2 regions of the Anaeromassilibacillus sp. SJQ-5 genome follow, and region 2 is predicted to be linked to the other one. Evidence: predicted binding sites of a transcription regulator. Region 2 holds the regulator's gene; the other holds the start of a gene.
What was found. The regulator NrdR, encoded in region 2, represses ribonucleotide reductase genes. The targets are predictions, from matches to a motif close to CACNANATNTNGTG.
Positions count from the first base shown of each region.

Region 1: a site for NrdR is predicted at 1,256-1,269, ahead of ACSAMM_RS09420 (anaerobic ribonucleoside triphosphate reductase). Genes of this name have one in related genera too.

Region 1 covers NZ_JBPJWQ010000001.1:2,203,523-2,206,916, reverse strand. The annotation lists gene ACSAMM_RS09430 (Gfo/Idh/MocA family oxidoreductase) at 1-169, shown strand, start outside; gene ACSAMM_RS09425 (YccF domain-containing protein) at 504-863, opposite strand; gene ACSAMM_RS09420 (anaerobic ribonucleoside triphosphate reductase) at 1,499-3,394, shown strand, end outside.
Region 2 covers NZ_JBPJWQ010000001.1:3,377,333-3,380,726, forward strand. The annotation lists gene ACSAMM_RS14610 (sugar phosphate isomerase/epimerase family protein) at 27-821, shown strand; gene ACSAMM_RS14615 (hypothetical protein) at 965-1,264, shown strand; gene nrdR (transcriptional regulator NrdR) at 1,480-1,941, shown strand; gene ACSAMM_RS14625 (helix-turn-helix domain-containing protein) at 2,005-2,319, opposite strand; gene ACSAMM_RS14630 (hypothetical protein) at 2,437-3,084, shown strand; gene ACSAMM_RS14635 (Ger(x)C family spore germination protein) at 3,144-3,394, opposite strand, start outside.

The DNA.
Region 1 (3,394 bases), 1.2 Mb from region 2:
GTCGGCGCTTATCGGCATGATAGAGGGCAAGGCTTCCGCCTCGCCCTCTATCGACGAGGTTTACAGCGCCTTCGTTATCGCCATGACGGCCAAAAAGGCCATCGAGACCCGCACCGTCCAGTTTGTTCCCGCTCTCATCGAGGGAAAGCGGGAAAAGGGCGCGTCCTAATGAAAAGGCGCCGGATTGCTCCGGCGCCTCAGCGTGTCGACAAAGTCGACACGCTGCTGGACGGGGATGCCGGATCGCGGCGGCTCGTTATACTCGCCTTGCTCCCTCTATGCCCCGCTGGCGGAGCGTTCGCTCCGCCCGGCCACGCCCTGCTCTTGAAAAATAGCGGAAACACACGTGTTTCCGTTATTTTTCGCCTATAAGGTGTGTTTGCGAGGCACATGTCCTCGCAAACACCGATCGGTAACCCGCCTCCGCTTTTTTCGTTTCACGAATGGCGGATTCCATTTTTCGACAGCCTCCGGCGCCGGATTGCTCCGGCGCCTTTTCGCACTCATACCACCGCCGAGCCGAAGGGGAAGAGGGCCAGACGGGCCAGTTTGAAGCTCTGCAGCCCCAGGGGGATGCCCACGATGGTCACGCAGTACACCAGGCCGACGGCCACGGAGCTGAGAAACAGCTCCCAGCCGAACAGCAGGATCCACACCACATTCATCAGGCAGGAGCCGGGGCCGCCCCCGCCCTCGATTTCTTTGCCGAAGGGGGACAGCACCAGGCCCGCGATTTTGAAACACTGCACCCCGAAGGGAATCCCGATGATGGTGACGCAGCACAGGAGGCCGGCGAGCGCCCACATAATGCCCAAAACCAGGCCGCCGAGCAGCAGCCAAAAAATATTTCCAAGTACGTTCATCGATGAAGACCTGTCCTTTCCGGGCGAATTGCTCTAAGCTTTGTTACAGGAATCAGTATAGCGGACAAAGCGGAAAAACAGCTCGGCAAAATGCGGAAGATTTTCTTGAGATTGCATGAAGGGATCGCGGCGGGGCGTTGACAAGCGGCCGGAATATGGTGTACACTGGACAAGCCGGCGAAAGGAGAGGGTTCCGGATGAAATGGGGAAAACGGATATTGTGCATCGCGCTGGCCGCCGCTATGCTGCTGGGGTCACTGGTGCTGGGGGTCCTCAGCTTTCAAGGCTGAATACAGACGCGCGCCCGCCGGCCGGACAGGCCAGAGCGGGCATTTTTGCGCCTTGAAAGCCTGCGCGGACAAGCTGCCGAAAAAATGCCACAAGGGAAAAGCAACTATATCTTGTGTTTGGGATTGACAAGTCTGCGCATATGTTGTAATATTATAGCCGTTCCCGCTAACGGCCCGTTCGGACGGGCCGGCCAGGCCGATGCGAGGCGTTCGGGCTTTTTCCAGCGGGAATTCGCGCCGGCTTTGCCTGGCGCCGCGACGATTTGGGGCGGAGCTGCCGCCCCTATATGGCAGGAAAGCGGAGGATCACGCGGGTTTCTGCAGAAGGAATGGGTGGTTGGAAGAATGGTAGAACAGGTAAAGAAGCGCAACGGAGAAATCGTCATTTTTGACGCGAAGAAAATCCGCGAAGCCATACATAAAGCCAATATCGCCGTGGCGGACGAGAAGATCCCCGCGAAATCCCTGCGGGAACTGACCGACAAGGTGGTCGGCTCCCTGCCGGCGGGCCAGGTGCCCACGGTGGAGCAGATTCAGGACAAGGTGGAGGAAATCCTTATCGGCGCGGACTACGCGAAAACCGCCAAGGCTTACATCCTCTACCGCGCCGAACATGCTAAAATCCGCCAGAGCGAGGCGGACTTGATGGACATTTACAAGGAGCTGACCTTTGCCTACGCCAAGGACGCCGACATTAAGCGGGAAAACGCCAACATCGACGCCGACACCGCCATGGGCACCATGCTCAAGTATGGGTCGGAGGGGTCCAAATATTTCATCGACAACTATATCCTGCCCAAGGACATTGCCGCCGCCCACATCAACGGCGACATCCATATCCACGACAAGGATTTTTACATGCTGACCGAGACCTGCTGCCAGATTGACCTGCTCAAGCTGTTCCACAACGGCTTTTCCACCGGTCACGGCACCCTGCGGGAGCCCAACAGCATCCAGAGCTATTCCGCCCTGGCTTGCATCGCCATCCAGGCCAACCAGAACGAGATGCACGGCGGCCAGAGCGTGCCCAACTTCGATTATTCCATGGCGCCGGGTGTGGCGAAAACCTTTATCAAGGAATATTTCCGTGCCCTGGCTGCCTATTTCCATATCCGGCTCGGCCTGTCCATGCCCGACGCCAAGGCGCTCGCGGACAGGGTACGGGAGGACATCCCCCTGACGGTTTCCATGCGGGAGGCCGACGCGTACAAGGACGCGCTGAAGGCCTGGCTGCCCGCTCACCAGCGGGAGGGCGGCTTCCAGGACATCACGTCCGAGCAGGCGGGGGAAGCGCACGATTTCGCGGCGGACACCGCCTGGTATGAGACGGACAGGGCCACCTACCAGGCGATGGAGGCCTTCATCCACAACCTGAACACCATGAACTCCCGGGCGGGCGCCCAGGTGCCCTTCAGCTCTGTCAATTACGGCACCGACACCTCCCCCGAGGCGCGCATGGTGGTGCGCAATCTGCTCGAGGCCACCGACGCGGGGCTGGGAGACGGGGAAACCCCGATTTTCCCGGTGCAGATTTTCAAGGTGAAGGAAGGGGTCAATTTCAACCCCGGCGATCCCAACTACGACCTGTTCAAGCTGGCTATCAAGACGTCGGCCAAGCGGCTGTTCCCCAACTTCAGCTTCATCGACGCCCCCTTCAACCTGCAGTATTACAAGGAAGGGGATTACGACACCGAAATCGCCTATATGGGCTGCCGCACCCGGGTGATGGGCAATCATTTCGATCCCAGCAGGGAGACCACCTGCGGGCGCGGGAATCTCAGCTTTACCTCCATCAACCTGCCCCGGATCGGCATTGAGGCCAAGGGGGACATTCAGAAATTCTACCAGCTGCTGGACAGCCGCATCGAGCTGGTCTGCCGCCAGCTGCTGCATCGTTTCCAGATTCAGTGCACCAAAAAGGGCCGCAATTATCCCTTCCTGATGGGACAGGGCGTCTGGATCGATTCCGACAAGCTGGGCCCGGACGACAGTGTGGAGGAGGTGCTCAAGCACGGCACGCTGAGCGTGGGCTTCATCGGGCTGGCTGAAACCTTGAAAGCCTTGACCGGCAAGCACCATGGGGAGAGCGAGGAGAGCCAGAAGCTGGGGCTGGAAATCGTTAGCTATATGCGGCGGCGCATGGACGAGGAGTCGGAAAAGACGGGGCTGAATTTCACCCTGCTGGCCACCCCGGCCGAAGGGCTCAGCGGCCGGTTCCTGCGGATTGACAAGGAGCTTTAC
Region 2 (3,394 bases):
TTTCCGTTTTTGGGAGGGACAGGAAAATGCATATCGGAGCCTCCACCGCCAATCTGTATCCTATGAACACCGAGGACGCGCTGGACGCCCTGCTGCGTCTCGGCTTCCGGGAGCTGGAGGTGTTCGTCAATACCGAATCGGAAATCGTCCCTTCCTTCCTCCGGCAGCTGAAGGAGAGCATCCAGGCCGCGGGGGCCCGCGTCGTCTCCCTGCACCCCTATATTTCGGGCAGCGAGCCGTACATCCTCTATTCCGCCTACGAACGGCGGTATCGGGACGGGCTGGATATATACGCCCGCCTGTTCGAGGCTGCGTCCTACCTGGGGGCGGGGCTGGTGGTCATGCATGGGGATAAGGCGGAGGGGGTCCTCCCGGTGGAGGAATCCATCGCCCGCTTCGAAGGGGTCAGCGACCTGGGCCGCACCTACGGCGTCACTCTGGCGCAGGAGAACGTCGTGCGCTTCCGCGCATCCGACAACGCCTATATCGCCGCCATGCGCCGGCAACTGGGGCCTAAGGCGGCCTTCGTCTTTGACCTCAAGCAGTGCCGCCGCTGCGGCCACCGGCCGGAGGATGTTGTTGCCGCCATGGGGTCCGCCCTCGTGCATGTGCATATCAGTGACAACGACGCCCGCCGGGACTGCCTGCCCCCCGGCAAAGGCGCGGTGGACTACGACAGCTTGTTCCGCCTGCTGGCCTCCGTCGGCTTCGACGGCCCCATCGTCCTGGAGCTGTATCGCACCAATTTCGAGCGGGAATCCGAGCTGGCCGACGCCAAACGTCTGCTGGAGGATGCCGTTTCCCGCGTGAAAATGCCGTGAATTTACGAGATTCTTCCACTAATTCTTGCAATTTGTCGAATCCTGCCGCATAATACCCACATAAAAACAAATGAGTTGACAAATTCCATAGATGTGGTATACTACTAGGTGAAATATTACCACATTTGGAGGTGGGGTAGTCAATGGACCTTATGGAGGGGACCGCGACAGCGGTTATTAAGGCGCCGGAGGACGTAAAGCGGAAACAGTGCGAAATACTGGAGTCCTGCTGCGGCAGCGATGGTATCCCGTCGCTGGAAAAGGTTTTCGGCATTCATGTCATTCTGGAAAGCGGGCAGGAGTTTACCTGCTCGGATGTGGATTGCCGGCGGAAAACGGTGGAAGATTTGTGTGATTTGGTGCTGCGATACGACATCGTGCTGGAGGAACTGCCGTATATTCTGGAGGATTTTTTGCTGGATCAATACGATATCGCCGTATAACGCGGAGTCCGCATGGGTTTTCCATGCGGACTCTAATATTTTCAGGAAAAACAAGGAAAATTATACATGGATTTCTTGACAGACCCGGTATACGCCATGTATAATGGGCGCAGAAGGACAAAACCTCCCTGTTTTGTGAGACATGGGCTGTTCCCCGGCCGGCCGCCGGGCAGTTCATTAGGATGACGACTGTACCGGAAAGGCGTGAACAAGTCATGAAATGCCCTTTTTGCGGATATACCGAAAGTAAGGTCATCGATTCCCGGCCCACCGACGAAGGCAGCCGCATCCGCCGCCGCAGGGAATGCCTGAGCTGTATGAAGCGCTTCACTACTTATGAGATTATCGAGAGCCTGCCCATCATCGTGGTCAAGAAGGACAAGTCCCGGGAAGCGTTCGACCGCAACAAGCTGCTAAACGGCCTGCTGCGCGCCTGCCAGAAACGTCCGGTGTCCATCGAAACCCTCGAGAAGGCGGTGGATGATATCGAGGTTCAGATCCAGAATTCTCTGGATCGGGAGGTCACCGCCACCCGCATCGGGGAGTACGCCATGGAGAAGCTCAAGGACATCGACGAGGTGGCCTATGTCCGCTTCGCATCGGTATACCGTCAGTTTAAAGACATCAACAGCTTCCATGAGGAAATCAACCGCCTGATGACCGACGAAAAAGAATAAACTTACAGGAAAAACGCCGCACGGCAGATGAACCGTGCGGCGTTTTTTTGTGTTAGTAGCCGGCTAGCTTTTCAAACCGTCTATGTATGCCTTTACCTTTTCTTTATCCCTGCTGGTTAATTGGCGGTAAACATACACATGGTCTAATTCCTCTGGAGATAAGTCGCTGCTTTGAATACTCTGTTTGGTATCCGATTTACCACAGAGATAGTCAAGAGAAACGTTGAATAAATCTGCGATTTTAATAAAGGTTTCTAAATCCGGCGTTCTTTCTCCGGTTTCATATGCACTAATGGTAGACTGGGAAACATTAAGTTTTAAGGCCAGACTCTCTTGGCTGAGCCGCTCCTGTTCCCTTAATTTTTTTAAACGAAGCACATTACCACCTGCCCAAATATATTTTATCGCAAATTGTTGTATTTTTTACCCGTATATGATATAATCAATATCCGAATTACAGGTAAAATTTGCATGTGAAGGGAAAGGAAAATTCTTATGGACAAATACCCATACAGTCTGCTTAAGCGGGATGAACGCGGCTATACCATTCTGCTGCTGCGTGATCAGCAGGGCCTCGCCTTTACGGCCATTGCCAAGGAGCTGGGGCTCTCGCCGTCCAGGGTGGCGCAGAAATACAACCAAATGAAGGTGAAACAGAAAAACCTGTATATCAGACAGATAGCGGCCGAGCAAATGTGTGAAAATACTTCACAAATGAAAAAGGTTTTTCGGGACGCCTACGAATGCTACCAATCGACTCCCTATGTCTGCGCCTATCTGGAAAAAATGTATCCGGATATCCTGCGCGAGTACCGCGCCGGGGAGCCGGGCCTGCCGGCGGCGTTTCTCGAAGCCCTGCCGCCCTTTCGAGCGAGGCTGAGCCAAAAGACGATTGCCCGCGTGGTGGCGATGCGGGAGGAGGACAAGGCGTCGTTTGCCGCCATCGGCAAGGCCCTGCGCATGACCCCAGCCAAGGCCAGACATACCTATGAGTGGTTCTATCACGATAAGGTACTGGCGCTCTTGAAGGGCATGCAGGAAGAAACGGCTGACCCTGGGGAAAAAACGGCCATTTTGAATTGGTATTTTGACACATATAGAACATCGAAAAAGCGTTACGATGCGCTGACCAAAGGCGAATAACGCGCCTGCACGCAAAAAGGAACACCGCGGGGAGCCGGTTCCCCGCGGTGTTCCTTAGTTTATTTCTGCATGATGCCGCCGCCGGCCACCCCGCCGGCCTTAGCCGCGTCCGCCTTCACTTCGACCTCGAAGCGGCAGTCCCGCAGCCGGGCGGGCCATTCGTCCTCCCGGCCCCGCACCAGCTCGGGCGCCTTCTTTTTCACCATCCGGGAAAAGCCGTATACATCGCAGCCCCAGTCCCCGATGGTCTTGTCCAGCGCGCTGCGCACGTCCTGGAGGATGGCTTCCTGCAGCGCGCCGGCCACCGCCT